Regions from separate parts of the Dyella telluris genome, predicted to be linked through region 1. Evidence: predicted binding sites of a transcription regulator. Region 1 holds the regulator's gene; each other region holds the start of a gene.
The links. Region 1 encodes sigma-54, which starts transcription at its own class of promoters, with help from an activator protein. Its sites were predicted from a motif close to TGGCACGNGCNTTGC; they were not measured.
Positions count from the first base shown of each region.

Region 2: the regulator sigma-54 is predicted to act here: its motif matches at 3,343-3,357, upstream of H8F01_RS05405 (flagellar basal body-associated FliL family protein).
Region 3: the regulator sigma-54 is predicted to act here: its motif matches at 3,431-3,445, upstream of fliE (flagellar hook-basal body complex protein FliE).

Region 1 is NZ_CP060412.1:3,252,795-3,258,024, reverse strand. It holds gene H8F01_RS14260 (KdsC family phosphatase) at 1-64, shown strand, start outside; gene lptC (LPS export ABC transporter periplasmic protein LptC) at 61-735, shown strand; gene lptA (lipopolysaccharide transport periplasmic protein LptA) at 698-1,246, shown strand; gene lptB (LPS export ABC transporter ATP-binding protein) at 1,250-1,969, shown strand; gene H8F01_RS14240 (RNA polymerase factor sigma-54) at 2,117-3,586, shown strand; gene hpf (ribosome hibernation-promoting factor, HPF/YfiA family) at 3,879-4,202, shown strand; gene hprK (HPr(Ser) kinase/phosphatase) at 4,333-5,230, shown strand, end outside.
Region 2 is NZ_CP060412.1:1,153,268-1,158,497, reverse strand. It holds gene fliI (flagellar protein export ATPase FliI) at 1-269, shown strand, start outside; gene fliJ (flagellar export protein FliJ) at 266-700, shown strand; gene H8F01_RS05410 (flagellar hook-length control protein FliK) at 735-1,967, shown strand; gene H8F01_RS05405 (flagellar basal body-associated FliL family protein) at 3,426-3,923, shown strand; gene fliM (flagellar motor switch protein FliM) at 3,937-4,953, shown strand; gene fliN (flagellar motor switch protein FliN) at 4,950-5,230, shown strand, end outside.
Region 3 is NZ_CP060412.1:1,161,649-1,166,878, reverse strand. It holds gene fliD (flagellar filament capping protein FliD) at 1-180, shown strand, start outside; gene fliS (flagellar export chaperone FliS) at 197-628, shown strand; gene H8F01_RS05455 (flagellar protein FliT) at 631-921, shown strand; gene H8F01_RS05450 (PilZ domain-containing protein) at 997-1,554, shown strand; gene H8F01_RS05445 (sigma-54 dependent transcriptional regulator) at 1,913-3,334, shown strand; gene fliE (flagellar hook-basal body complex protein FliE) at 3,487-3,810, shown strand; gene fliF (flagellar basal-body MS-ring/collar protein FliF) at 3,856-5,230, shown strand, end outside.

The DNA of each region.
Region 1 (5,230 bases):
GGTGTGCGACATGCTCCTGCAGGCCCAGGGCAAGGCGGCCGCAGAACGGGAGCGCTGGCAGTGAGTTTGCGATCGTACCTGCGCGACCGGGGACTCCCGGTGGCGATCGTCGTGATGGCCATCGCCATGGGCTCGGCCCAGATGCTGTACTGGTGGCTGGCCCCGGCGCCGAAGGTCAACGAGTTCGTGGGGCCGCCGCGTTCGGGCTATACGCTGACCAACTTCCAGCTGTGGTCGTATGACGTGGACGGTCTGCCCAGCTTCCAGATGGTGGCCCCGCACCTGGAACGGCGTGAAAACGACGATTCCCTGTACATCAACACGCCCGACTTCACGCTGCCGTCCAACCAGGCCGGGGTGCCGCCGTGGCTGGGCAATTCCCTGTACGCCTGGGTGGACAAGAGCGGCACCCTGCTGAAGCTGCAGGGCCCGGTGTACATGCACCGCGCGGCCTACTGCGTGACCGCCGCCGCGGAAATCCACACCTCGGACGTCACCGCATGGCCCAAGGAAAACCGTATGGTGACGGACGCCCCCGCACAGATGGTGCAGGGCGACAGTAAACTTAGCGGGGTCGGCATGCGTGCCAATCTCAACACCAACCATCTGGAGCTGCTCGATGAAAGCCACGGCACGTTTCCGCCGCGCAAAAACAAGTCTCAAGTTGGCGCCAAGCCTGCTTGCGCTGAGCCTGCTCATGCTGCTGCCGGGTCTGGCGCTCGCCAAGAAGTCTGATCGCGACCAGCCCATGAGTTATGACGCCAAGTACACCGAGGCGTTCAATGCCCCCAACACCGTCAGCACGCTCAAGGGCAGTGTGAGGGCGGTACAGGGCACCATGGTGCTCACGGGCGATCTCGCCAAGCTCTACATGGACGGCGACCAGCAGCTCGCGCGCATTGTCGTCACCGGCAACCCCGCGCACATCCAGCAGTTGGACGAGAACAACAACCTGATGCAGGGCGACGCCCAGACGCTCGACTACGACAACATCAACGGCATCGCGGTGCTGACCACCAACGCCGTGGTGCGCCAGCAGGGTCGTGGCGAATTCCACGGCGACAAGCTCACCTACGACACCAACACCAGCCTGATCACGGGCGAGGCCGGTGGCGACGGGCTGGTCCACGGCATCATCCTGCCCAAGCCGAAGCCCGGCGCTCCGGCCCCCGCTGGCACGCCGCCCAAGCCCGCCACGCCACCCGCCGGGCAGCAACCTGCGCCCAAGCCGGCCGAGGGTCATTGATCGATGCTTTCCGCTGAAGGTCTGCAAAAAAGCTTCAAGGCACGCCAGGTCGTGCGCGACTTCGCCTTCTCCATCCGCGAAGGCGAAGTGGTCGGCCTGCTCGGCCCCAACGGCGCCGGCAAAACCACCTGCTTTTACATGGTGGTGGGCCTGATCGAAGCCGACGCCGGCGTGATCAAGCTGGACAAGCAGGACATCACCGGCCTGCCCATGCACCAGCGCGCCAAGCTCGGCATCGGCTACCTGCCGCAGGAGGCTTCGGTGTTCCGTCGCCTTACCGTCGCCGACAACATCATGGCGGTGCTGGAGCTGCGCGAAGGCTGGGACGAAAAACGCCGTGCCAACGAGCTGGAAAGCCTGCTGGACGAGCTGAAGATCGCGCACATCGCCGACCAGAAGGGCATCAGCCTTTCCGGCGGCGAGCGTCGTCGCGTGGAGATTGCGCGAGCGCTGGCCGCGCATCCGCGCTACATGCTGCTGGACGAGCCGTTCGCGGGCGTGGACCCCATTTCGGTGGGCGAAATCCAGCGCATCGTGCGGCACCTGAAAGAGCGCGGTATCGGCGTGCTCATCACCGACCACAACGTGCGCGAAACGCTGGGCATCTGCGACCGCGCGTACATCCTCAACGATGGTGAAGTGCTCTCACGCGGCACGCCGGCACACATCCTTGCCGACGAAAAGGTCCGCGAGGTTTACCTTGGCCGCGAATTCCGCCTGTAACCCCTGGCACCCCGGGGGCTTACCTCAGGAATAAACCTGAGGTAGTACGCGATTCGGCTGCTGAACCAGCTCACTGGCTCTCAGACCTATGGCCGACCCCGGGGTCACGAGTTAGGATGATCTTCACGTTCATCCCGACCGCCTGGCATGAAACCCGGACTGCAGTTTCGCCTCAATCAGCAGCTCACGCTGACCCCACAGCTGCAACAGGCCATTCGCCTCTTGCAGCTGTCACAGCTTGAGCTGGAGGCGGAACTTCGCCAGATAGCCGAAAGCAACCCCTTGCTCGAGTTCTCCGAGGACAACCCGGACAACCTCGACAGTGACGAGCGCGAACCGCTGGAATCCATTCCCGCGAGCTCGTCCAGCTCCAGCAGCAGCGACACCGTGGACGATGCCGAGGCCCCCGAATGGGGCGAGGCCGACTCCGACGGCGGCAGCGACGACCCGGTGGACTTCTCCAACGGCAGCGGCGCCGCCTCGCGCAGCAGCAACCCGGACGAAGACGGCTTCGAACCGCAGAACGCCGCGGCGGAAACCCTGCAGGAACACCTGCTCTGGCAGCTCAACCTGACGCACATGAGCGTACGCGACCGCACCATCGCGGCGGTGCTCATCGATGCGCTCAATCCGGACGGCTACCTTACCGAGAGCATGGAGTCGCTCATCGCGGCCCTGCCGGCCGACCTGAAGGCGACCACGGCGGAAGTGGAATACGTGCGGCACACGCTGCAACGTTTCGATCCTACCGGTGTGGCCAGCGTGGACCTGCGCGACTGCCTGAGCGTGCAGCTGCAACAGTTCGATCCGGATACGCCGCACCGCGATCTCGCCCTGCGCATCGTGGACACCGAACTGGAACTGCTGGCACGCAACGACATCGCGCGCCTGGCCCGCAAGCTGCGCGCGAACGAAGACGACACCGCCGCGGCCGCCGTGCTGATCCGCAGCCTCGATCCGCGCCCCGGCGCCGCGCTGGACGTCACGCCCGTGGAATACGTGGCCCCCGACGTCTACGCGCGCAAGGACCTCGGCCGCTGGCGCGTCAGCCTGAACCCGGACTGCCAGCCACGGCTCGGACTCAACCAGCATTACTGCGGCCTCATTGCCCAGGCACGCGGCACCGATGCCAGCTGGATGCGTGGTCAGCTGCAGGAAGCGCGCTGGCTCATCAAGAGCCTGGAATCGCGCGCGGAAACCCTGCTCAAGGTGGCCGAGGCCATCGTGCGCCGGCAAAGCGCCTTCCTCGACTACGGCCCCGAAGCCATGCACCCGCTGGTGCTGCGCGAAGTGGCCGAGGAAGTGGGCATGCACGAATCAACCATTTCACGTGTAACTACCCGCAAGTACATCCACACGCCGCGGGGCACGTTCGAACTCAAGCACTTCTTTTCCAGCGGCGTATCCACCGAAGACGGTGGCAGCGCGTCGGCCACCGCCATCCAGGCCATGCTGCGCAAGCTGGTCGATGCCGAGGATCCGCGCAAGCCGCTGTCCGACCAGGCCATCGCGGAGGAACTGCACCGCAAGGGCATTCAGGTTGCCCGTCGCACCGTGGCCAAATACCGCGAGGCCATGCGCATTCCCAGCTCCAGCGAACGTCAGCGCGCCGGCTGAACACGTCATCCGGCCACTGTGGCAAAGCGCCCCGGGGAACTTGGCGGCAAAAAAGGCGTCCCCATAATCATGGGTAAGACGATCCCACGGGTAGCTGTCATGTCTGACGCGTGAAGGTCTTCATAACGCGAAGAGAACACCGAAAGCGCATAGTGACTATCCCGACTTGGTGAGGAGGCCGGAACAGAGGATCGAGACATTCCCGGGTTTTTGAAGGTGTGTCGGCCACGACATAAGCGACCGGTACATCGACCCCAGCCGCGTCTGCGGCAAGTACCAGAGGAGGCGCAACATGCAAGTTCAGCTCAGCGGTCAACAGATTGAAGTCACCCCGGCCCTGCGGGATCACGTGAACAGTCGACTTGACCGCCTCACCCGCCTCGACGAACGACTCCTCAGTCTGAGCATCGTTCTTTCCGTGAACAAACTGCAGCAGCGCGCCGAAGGAACACTATCGGTCACGGGCAGCACCCTGCACGCCGAAGCGCTTGAGAACGACATGTACGTCTCCATCGATGTCCTGTTCGACAAGCTGGTCACCCAGCTGCGCAAGCACCGCGAGAAGGTCTGCGACAAGCACCAGCGCGCCGTGCGCGACGAGCGCCTGTACGGCTGACCCCCGCCCCGGCCCGCCCGTTTCCCGGGCGGGCCGTTCCCTCCCGATCCCCCTGTCCAAGGCATCCGCCGGTGTGAACTGGCACAATGCGCATGTGGCCGCCCTGAATCCGCGGCGCAAAGGACATGGCTTGGACAGGCTGACCGCCCGACAACTCTATGACAGCGTTCACGAGCGCATGGCGCTGCGCTGGGTTTCCGGCATGCGCGGTGAATCGCGTGTGCTCGAACAGGCCGCGACCACCACGCGCCGCCCGTCGCTGATCGGCTATCTCAACGTCATCTACCCGAACAAGATCCAGATCATCGGCACCGAGGAGCTCAACTACCTCGACAGCCTGGAATCGCGCCAACGCTGGGAAGCGATCAACAAGATCGCCGCCTATCAGCCGGTAGCGATGATCGTGACCAAGGATCAGCCCATCCCCACCGACCTGCGCGAGGTGGCGGAAGAAACCAACACGCCGCTGTGGATCAGCTCCAAGCGCGGCCACGAGCTGCTGACCTGGATGCAGTACCACCTGGCGCGCATGCTGGCGCCCAAGGTGACGCTGCATGGCGTGTTCCTCGAAGTGTTCTCCATTGGCGTGCTGATCACCGGCGAGTCCGGCTCCGGCAAGAGCGAACTTGCGCTGGAACTGATCAGCCGCGGGCACCGACTGGTGGCCGATGACGCTACCGAATTCACGCTGATCGCCCCCGACGTGATCGACGGCACCTGCCCCGAGCTGCTGCAGGACCTGCTGGAAGTACGCGGTCTTGGCGTGCTGAACGTGCGCGAGATGTTCGGCCACACGGCGGTCAAACCCTCCAAGTACCTTCGCCTGGTCATCCATCTGAAGCCGTTGCGCGAAGGCGAAGACACCGATGGGCTCACGCGCCTTACCGGCGACATCGGCCACCGCGAGATCTTCGAGGTACCGGTGCCGATGATCACCATTCCTGTGGCACCCGGCCGTAACCTGGCCGTGCTGGTCGAGGCGGCCGTGCGCAACCACGTGCTCAAGAGCAAGGGCATCGACCCGGCCC
Region 2 (5,230 bases), 2.1 Mb from region 1:
CTTCCATCAGCCGCGTGATGCCCGCGGTGGTGCAGCGCGAGCACCTGCGCTCTGCGCAGCGCTTCCGCCAGGTCTACTCGGCGTATCGCCAGCAGCGCGACCTGATTGCCGTGGGCGCCTACCAGAAAGGGTCCGATCCGCAGGTGGATCACGCCATTGCCATGTGGCCGCGGCTGCGCGACTTCCTGCAGCAGGAAGTGGACGCGCCAACCACACTGGTCGACGCCATCAGCTCCCTTGAAACGCTGACCGCCGGCGGTACGCCGTGAAATCCCGCGCGAACCGCCTGCAACCTGCCGTTGACCTGGCCCACGACCGCCAGGAGGCGGCCATGCAGCGCCTGGCCGAGCAGCAGCAGAAGCTCGCCAAGGCCGAGCAGCAGCTGGACGAATTGCAGAAATACCGCGCCGAGTATGCGGAAACGCAGGGCGGCGTCAGCGTGGCTGCGATGCTCAACCGACGCCAATTCGTCGAACGCATCAACCAGGTCATTGCCCAGCAGATCAATGAAGTAGCCCGCCAGCGCCGGTACCTCGACGGCGTGCGCGACCAGTGGCGCGAAGCCCACGCACGCGAGCAGGCGCTCGGCAGCGTGATCGACCGCTACCGCGAGCAGGAACGCAAAAGCGAGGATCGTCGCGAACAGGCCGAGATCGACGAGCGCATGCAGCACCGTCGACCGAGGAGAGGGCTGTCGTGACCTTGTCCAAGAAAGCATTCCCGGAGAACAACCCATGACCCCGTCCGTTGCCCTGGCGGCAAATCTGGCGCCCGCGCCGAGTGCCACCAACAGTTCCTCAAGCAGCGATACGAGCAGCGCATCGTCCGGCGCCAACGACCACAGGTTCAGCGCACCGCTGCAGCAGGCGCGCCAGCAGTTTGCACGGCAGCGCGACGATGCCCGGCCGGCGCCGGCGAAATCGTCCGCGCCCTCGTCATCGGGCAGCACGACGTCGTCCGCTTCTTCCTCGCAGGCCAAGGCCAGTGGAAAGTCGGATCACAAGGACGATGACACGGCGGAAACGGCCGCGCCCGGCGCTGCCGCCGCGATGCTCGCGCTGCTGGGACAGAGCGTGCCTGCCTCCGCCGCTGCATCCACGGTTTCCGACGCAGATGGCGACGATGCCACGGCTGCCGTGACTGGCGCCGCCACCTCGACCTTGCCGGCGTCGGCAACCATTTCGCTGCTGGGCGCCATACAGGGTGCCAGTACGGCGCAGGGCAAGGCCGGCGACGGCGACGAATTCAGCAAGGCCATGGACGGGATCAAGGACAAGAGCTTGTCCCTGGCCGGCCAGGACGCGGATGACGCCGGCGATGCCGTCGACACCACCGCGACGGATGGCGCGCAGGCGGCCAAGGGCGATGCCTTGAGCAACGCCTTGCAGGCATTGACCGCGTCCTCGTCGTCCGACCAGAAAGACAGCAGCGACCCGCTCGAAGCCCTGAAGAACCTCTCTGCAGCGGCCATGTCGCAGCAGTCACTGGCCCAACCGAACGGGGTCACCGCGACCGCTACGCCGCATGTGCTGACCATGCAATCCAGTGTCGGCACGCCGGCCTTTGGCCAGGAACTGAGCCAGCAGGTCACCTGGCTCGGGGGCCAGGACGTGAAGGAAGCCCGCATCCGCCTCCATCCCGAAGATCTCGGCGAGCTCGACGTGAAGGTGAGCGTGAAGCAGGACCACGTCGACGTGGCCTTCATCGCCCAACACCCGCAGGCCGTTCATGCCGTGCAGCAGACGCTGACCCAGCTCGACTCCATGCTCGCCCATCACGGCCTGTCGTTGGGAGAGGCGATGGTGGGGCAGGGGAATACGGGGCAGGGTTCGTCGTCGCAGACGGCGAATGCGTCGGGCTCGTCGTCGGGTAGTGGGAGTTCGTTGGCTGACGAGGTGGGTGATGTGGTTTCGGCGGTGTCGCCGATTGGGAAGGTGGCGGTGGGGTTGGTGGATATGTTTGCCTGACCGGTCCGCGCTTCTTCTCCCTCTCCCGTTTGGGGTGAGGGTTGAGGTGAGTGGTCAACCTTGCCTCGCCACTTCAAAAGAGCCGTCACCCCTGCGGAGGCAGGGGTCCAGTGACTTTGCTCCTGGCCTTCGGGTTCCAACGCTGCCGCGACCTGGCCGCTTACGCAGCGGGCGTTCCGACCTCCTGCCGGAGGCCGGGTCACTTTTCTTTGCTTGCCCAAAGAAAAGTAACCAAAAGAAAAGGCACCCCCATCGCGGCGCCGGCCGGTGGAGCCGGCCGGTCCGTGAGGGTCGGCCGGGCTTTTCGACAGGACCTCCCTGTCCTGTCGAAAAGGGATCGGCCTCCCTGCCGATCCCCCTGCGGGCCTGTCGTCCGCCCCTCACCGCCGCTCAAGGGGTCGGGTAGGTCAAAAGCAGACGGCTCGTGCAGCTGCGCTGCACATCGCGTCGCATGGTGCGACGGCGTATGGCGTACCGGTTTAGCTTGTCTGTAGGAGCGCACCCTGTGCGCGACCACCTGACGGAGCGGTATCGACAGGACGCTGCGGTCGCGCACAAGGTGCGCTCCTACAGGTGGGGCTCGCAGCGTGTGGAGTCCGTTTCTCTCTCGCCTCAGTGCTCACCCCAGTCCTCTCCCGAATGGGAGAGGACGAGCGACAGGGGATGTTCAATGTGAACCACCAAGTGGCAAGGAAGAAGGTGCCGCTTCGCGGCACGACGCTCCGCGTTAAGTCCTCAGCGCATCGGCGCGTTGCGAAGCGCTTGGAAGTACCCGCTGTGTAGAGGCGGAGGTTGCCAAGCAGCAACGTTCCTCAGCCGTTCGGGCTTATCCCAGCGGAATGCTGCCAGCTCTTGAGGCCATTTTCTTTGGGTTACTTTTCTTTTGGGCCAGCAAAAGAAAAGTGACTCGGCCTCCGGCAGGAGGTCGAAACGCCTCCGCTGCGTAAGCGGCCCGATCGCGGAAACGCGCGAGACCGGAGGCCGAGAGCAAAGGCCGAGAGCAAAGGCCGAGAGCAAAGGCCGAGAGCAAAGGCCCTGGATCCCAGCTTTCGCTGGGATGACGGTCAAAAGAATGAAGCGGTGGGGCGAAAGCCGACCACCGAGGCCCTGGATCCCGGCCTGCGCCGGGATGACGAGATCGAATCGGTGAGGCAGGGTCACCCCTCACCCCAACCCTATCCTCGCCCCCAAAGCCGCATCCATCCATGGCTGCTCCCCGCATGCTCCCAAGGGAACAGGGAAAAGGCACGCTCCCGCGACAACCTTCCGTCAACCGCCATCCCCCCGTCACGCCCAATCTCCGACAGGCGTCAAGAAAGCGCCGCCGCCCCGTCGCATCCCCCGCAAACCCAGTGGCAGCAACGCATCCCGTCGATGGCACGCGGTTTGCTACCAAAGGGCATGCGCCACCCATGACGGGTGGCAGACATATGGCAACTGATAGGGATCGACATTCGCATGGCTCAGAACGAGCAAACGGAAAACGCGGCCGCGGGGCCCAAGAAGGGCTCCAGCAAGGTCGTGATGATCATGGGCGTGGCGATGGTCGCCATGGCCGGCGCGTCCGGCTACCTGGTGATGAACGCACGCAAGGCGCATGGCGCCGAGGCGGATGAGCCGAAGGTGGTGATGTCCAAGCAGGAGCAGTACCTGACGCTGGATCCGCCGTTCGTCGTCAACTTCAAGGACGACCAGTCCATGCGCTTCCTGCAGGTCGGCGTGAGCCTGATGTCGCACGACGCCGCCGCGCTGGCCGCCGCGAAGGAAGCCGACCCGGTGATCCGCAATGCGCTGGTCATGCTGTTCAGCAGCCAGGACTACACCATCCTCAGCGACGCCGCCGGCAAGCAGAAGCTGCAGGCGCAGGCGCTGGCAGATGTGCGCAAGATCCTCGAGAAGCGCCTGGGTCGTCCGGGCGTGGAAGCGCTGTACTTCACCAGCTTCGTGATGCAGTGACGGAACCGCGGCGATGAGCGACCTGCTTTCACAGGAAGAAATCGATGCCCTGATCAATGGCGTGGAAGTGGGCGCCGTGGAGACGGGCAACGACGAACCGTTGCCGTCCGATGCGGTGATCTCGTACGACTTCACCCAGCAGGACCGCATCGTTCGTGGCCGCCTGCCCACGCTGGAGATGGTCAACGATCGCTTCGCCCGCTTCTTCCGCTCCGCGCTGTTCGGCGTGTTGCGCAAGACCTGCGAGGTGTCCGTGCTTGGCGTGAAGATGATCAAGTTCGCCGAGTACGTGCATGGCCTGGCCGTGCCGAGCAACCTAAACCTGGTGCGCGTCAAGCCGCTGCGCGGCACGTCGCTGGTGGTGATGGAACCGCGCCTGGTGTTCACCGTGATCGACAACTTCTTCGGTGGCGATGGCCGTTTTCATGCACGCATCGAGGGCAGGGATTTCTCGCCGACCGAGAACCGCGTGATTCAGATCATCCTCGGCGAGCTGTTCACGTCGATGGTGGAAGCCTGGGCGCCGGTGATGCCGCTGAACTTCGAATACCTCAATTCGGAAATCAACCCGCAGTTCGCCAACATCGTCAGCCCCACCGAAACGGTGGTGGTATCGAAGTTCCATGTCGAGCTCGATGGCGGCGGCGGTGAGATCCACCTGACCCTGCCGTACTCGATGATCGAGCCGATCCGCACCCTGCTTGATGCGGGCGTGCAGAGCGACCGCGTGGATCGCGACCATCGCTGGGCCGAAACGCTGCAGGACGAAGTGCTGGACGCGGAAGTGGAGCTGAGTTCGATGCTGCTCGAAACGCGCATCAGCATCGGCGATTTCCTGCAGCTTCGCCCCGGCGACGTACTGCCCATTCAATTGCCGGAATTCAGCACGGTCTTCGCCGAAGACGTGCCGGTATTCCGTGGCCGCTACGGCCAGAACAACGGCCGCACGGCCGTCCGCTTCCATGCCCCGACAGGCCGCCGCGAGATGCGCCTGGCGACTGAACCTGCCCTGGAGATTGACCCCGCATGACCACGACCAATGACGCTGCCAGCGCTACCCAGCGCGTCGAATTCGACCAGCTCACCGCCCCCGTGGGCGAGGGTGCCGATGTCAACCTCGACATGATCCTCGACGTGCCGGTCACGCTTGCCATGGAAGTGGGCCGCACGCGCATCAGCATCCGCAACCTGCTGCAGCTCAACCAGGGTTCGGTGGTGGAACTCGACCGCTCTGCTGGCGAGCCGCTGGACGTGTTCGTCAACGGCACGCTGGTGGCGCATGGCGAAGTGGTGGTGATCAATGAACG
Region 3 (5,230 bases), 2.1 Mb from region 1:
AGCACGCTGACGCAGCTGAGCACACAGCAGACCGCCCTGAACAACCGCATGGCGACCTACCAGTCGCAGTTGCAGTCGCAGTACACGGCGTTGGACACGCTGATGTCTTCGCTGAACAACACCAGCTCGTACCTGACCACGGCGCTGGCGCAGCTGACCAATTCGAACTCGAAGAACTGATCGCGGGGAAGCGACCATGACTTACGGTTACATGCGCAACGCCAGCGCGCTCTATCAGGACACCAGTGCGCGCGGCAGCGTGGAAGGCGCCGACCGCCATCAGCTGACTGGCATGCTCTACGACGGCGCGATCGACCGGATCAACCAGGCCCGCGGCGCCATGCGCCGGGGCGATGTGCCGGCCAAAGGGACACATTTTGCACGGGCGCACGCCATCATTGGCGAGCTGCGCGGCAGCCTGGACCACGCGCAGGGCGGTCCGCTGGCCGCTCGTCTCGACGCGCTTTACGACTACGCGAGCCGTCGCCTGCTGCATGCCCAGCTGAACAATGACGAGCGTGCCATCGACGAAGTGGTGGATCTGCTCACGCCGGTGCGAGACGCCTGGCAGCAGATCCGCGACCAGTTCCTGGCCGCACAGAAGCGCGCGCCCGGCGCGGTGGCCTGACGATGTCGGTTTTCTACGAACAGTTGCTGGACCTGAGTGAGCGCATGCTCGCCGCCGCCCGCTCCGGCGATTGGGAGGCGGTGGTTTCGCTGGAAGAGGCGCGCGGCAAGGGCATCGTCGCCCTGCCGAACGATGACGCGGCTGTACTGCCGCTGCTTCGCCAGCTGCTGGCCCACACCGAAGAGGTGCGTGCGCTGGCCGGTCGCCAGCGGGATCGCCTGGGCACCGATCTGGAAGAGCATCCGCACCGCCACCGCGCACTGAGCGCCTACCTGGTTGCCGGCGCCGAGTGATCGGGCCGGCCATGACCACCAGGCGCGCATAATCCCGCCAGGCCGCCATCCGGGCGGCCCCGCGACGAGGGCATCATGCAAGACGCTTCCTGGCAGGCATTTTCCGAACGGGTCACCTACGACGACGGCCTTCACGTTGGCTGCGTCGCCCTGACCGAGGCGCTGGGCGACCTGCAGCGCACCGCCATGCGTGACCGCAATCTCAGCGTGCTGGGCACGCTGGCGATGTTCAACGAGCGACGCAGCGAAACCGTGGACGAAGAGAGCCCGGTGGCCCTCGACATGCAGCGACTCGACAGCAAGATGAACGTGCTGATGGCCATGCTGGACCAGCTGCTCCAGCGCAATGCCGATCTTCCGCCGCGCTCCCGTGTCAGCTTCAACGCGATCGGCGCGTTATTGCCACGGTCGCTGTGGCCGGTGGACCAGGCCCAGGCGCTGGTGCGACTCCACTTCGACGGTTGCCTGGCCCTGCCGCTCGAACTGGTCGCCCGTTACGTGCAAGAGCGTGATGCGGATCACATTTTTGTTGCCTTCGAAACCATGGACGAGGCCACATGTGACGCGATTGAGCGACTCGTGTTCCGTCACCACCGACGTAAAGTGGCAGAGCGTCGCCAGACAGCTTCCTGAATGCCGGAACACGATCACAGGCGAAATGTGATCGATATCACGCTACGGAATCCCGAGAAGAAAGTTCTTTGACGCAGATCTCGATCAGGTGTCGCACAGGGTCACCTTCCCGAGCATTGCCGCCCTCTGCATTTTTTCAGTGGATTCAGCCATCTGTGGCATACCTCTGAGGACATTCGCGGCGGTATTCAGCCAAGGTGACGCTCACCGGCAGGCACCCCTTTAAAGGGCATGTCGGAAATCCGTGACTGGCTGGCCCCCTTCTTGCTCATTACCTCGCGCGGACGGCGACGGATTGTCGTCACGCACGAAGGTGCAATCCAGGGGGTCACCAATGAAGCACGCACGAGAGCATCACATGGGCAAGTTCGACGTACTGGTGATCGAATCCGATCATCGCAGGGCGGAGTCGGTTGTTTCGGCGCTGGAGTTCCTTGGGTTCAAGCCGCTGCGCGGCGAAGACTGCAAGGTGGTGGACGAAACGACGCACGCATGGCGTGCCGTCTATGTGGGCAATGTGCGGGATGAAGCCGAAGCCGAACGCCAGTTCGCCCAGCTCGGCTCCGCCGCAAATGATGCAAGGGTGTTGCTGGCTTCCGATTCGGAATGGCTGGCGCGCCTTGGCGCCGATCGCACGAGCAACGCCGGTCACGTCGGCATCATCGAATTTCCGCTGCGCTATGAGCAGCTCGCCGAGATGCTGCGCGGTCCGCAGGCACAGGGGCCGCGTCGGCCGGAGCTGCGCCTGGTGGGCAGTTCGGGTCCGATGGCCCGCGTGAGCGCGTTGATTCGCCAGGTGGCGCCGTTCGATTCCAGCGTGCTGGTGCTGGGCGAATCGGGCACCGGCAAGGAGATGGTGGCGCGCAGCATCCACGAAACCTCATCGCGCCGCGACAAGCCGTTCGTGGCGATCAACTGCGGCGCCATTCCGGCCGAGTTGCTGGAAAGCGAGCTGTTCGGCCACGAGAAGGGCGCCTTCACCGGCGCCATCAGCACCCGCAAGGGCCGCTTCGAGCTGGCCGAGGGCGGCACGCTGTTCCTGGATGAGATCGGTGACATGAGCCTGCCGATGCAGGTGAAGTTGCTGCGCGTGCTGCAGGAGCGCGTGTTCGAGCGCGTGGGCAGCAATCGCACGCAGCGTTGCGACGTTCGCATCATCGCTGCGACGCACCGCAATCTGGAAGATGCCATCGCCAATGGCCAGTTCCGCGAAGACCTCTATTACCGCCTCAGCGTGTTCCCGCTGGAAATGCCGGCGCTGCGCGAGCACCTGGACGACCTGTCCGAGCTGGTGGACGAGTTCAACCATCGCCTGTCGCGCCGCGGCCTGGGCAGCGTGCGTTTCAGCGCCGGTGCGATGAATGCGCTGCACACCTATGCGTGGCCGGGCAACGTGCGTGAGCTCTACAACCTGGTCGAGCGTCTTTCCATCCTCTATCCGCACAGCGAAGTGCGTGTGAATGACCTGCCGGAAAAGTATCGCGGTCAGCAGATGGTGGAAGAAGTGCGCGGCGCGGCGCTGTTGTCGCTGATGACCGGGCAGGCGCCGGTGTTGCCGGAGTCGCTGTCCGTGGTGTCCAGCGAGTCGCTGATGATGCTGCCGGAAGGCGGCCTGGACCTGAAGGACCATCTGGCCGACATCGAGGTGGGTCTGATCCGTCAAGCGCTTGACGTTACCGGTGGTGTCGTCGCGCATGCCGCCAAGCTCCTTCGCATGCAGCGCACCACGCTGGTGGAAAAGCTGCGCAAGTACGGCCTGCAGCCCAGCCTTCAGGCGTAAGTGCAGGAGTGAGTTGAAAGAAGTGAGAAGTGAGAGAAGGCCAAGTGCTCTCGCTTTCTCTCACTTCTCACTCCTCTTCACTCACTCCTCGCTCACTGGCACGCGTCGTGCAGTAACACCCTCAGGCACTCTTTACGCGTTGGAATTCCGTCATGGGTCAGATCGACGTCAACAACCTGCTGTCGCAGATGCGCCAGCTCTCCCTGCAGACGAAACCGGTGGAACAGTCGTTCACCGCGGCAGCGTCGGGGCAAACCGATTTCTCCACGTTGCTGAAGAAATCGATCTCGTCGGTGGCCGATGCGCAGATGGATGCCGGCCAGCAGGCAGCCAGTTTCGAGCGTGGCGACGAGGGCGCCGACCTCTCACGCACCATGGTCGCCATCAACAAGGCCGACCTGTCGTTGAACACGTTGACCCAGGTGAGGAACAAGCTGGTCGACGCGTACAACAACATCATGAACATGCCGGTCTGACCGGTTAACTGACGACTTCGCGTCCCCCAAGGAAGAGCAGTTTCCATGGCCGATAACGCCCTCGCGACCACCGATGAAAAGCCCGGTTCTCGCCTGGATCTCAAACAGCTTGCGAGCACGCCGGCATCGCGGCAGCTGCTGCTGTTGATTGGTGTGGCCGCCGCCGTGGCGCTTGGCGTGGCCGTGGTGCTGTGGTCCCGTGGCCCCAATTACGGCCTGCTGTACGCAGGCCTGGAACAGAAAGACGCCGCCGCCGTTACGCAGGCGCTGCAGGCGTCCAACACGCCGTACACGCTGGGTGCGGATGGCAACTCCATCATGGTGCCGGCCTCCGACCTGGCGGCCATCCGCCTGAAGTTGGCCTCGCAGGGACTGCCGCAGGGCAGTGCGGCCACGGCCGTGGCACCGGGCGGAGACTCGCCGTTCGGCATGAGCGATCTGGCCGAGCGCACGCGTTACCAGCAAATGCTGGAAACGGACCTGGGCAGCACCATTGCCGGCCTGCAGTCGGTGCGCGCCGCGCGCGTGCATCTGGCGCTGCCCAAGCCGTCGGCATTCATCCGAGACAACAAGGAAGCCAGCGCGTCCGTGCTGGTGACGCTGTATCCCGGCCGCCAGCTCGACGCCAGCCAAGTGGCGGCGATCGTGCACCTGGTCGCTTCCAGCGTGCCCAACCTCGATCCCAAGCAGGTGTCGGTGGTCGATCAGCAGGGCCAGTTGCTCACTACCACCGATGCGGCCAGCGCCACCGCCGTGGGCGATTCGCGCCTGCGTCTGGCTACGCGCATCGAGAACACCTACGCGCAGCGCATCGAGGAACTGCTGACGCCGCTGGTCGGTGCGGGCAAGGTGCGCGCACAGGTCTACGCGGATCTCGACTTCAGCGAAACCGAAAAGGCAACGGAGACGTTCGATCACGAACACCCCGCGCTGCGCAGTGAGCAGACCAACAGCGAGCAGCACACCGGCGAGGCCAGCGATGGCCAGGTGCCTGGCGCGCTGAGCAACCAGCCGCCGACCGCCGTGTCGCAGCCCACCGCGGCCAAGCCCAATGCGGGCAAGGGCAAGACCACGGCCACGGCGCAGAGCAGCGGGCCGAGCGATACCACCAGCAGCGCCACGCGCAATTATGAGCTTGACCGCACCATCAGCCACGTCAGCGATCCGGCGGGCCGCCTCGCGCGCCTTACCGTCGCGGTGGTGGTGGACAACAAGACCGTGGTTGGCGACAAGGGTGCGCCCAAGAGCGTGCCGTTCACGCCGCAGGAACTGGAACACCTCACCACGTTGACGCGCAATGCAGTCGGTTACAGCGACAAGCGCGGCGACAGCGTGAGCGTGATCAACCAGCCGTTCCACCAGGACCCCAGCGCCAACGTCGACGCACCCGCACAGCCGTTCTGGGAGCGCCCAGGCATGC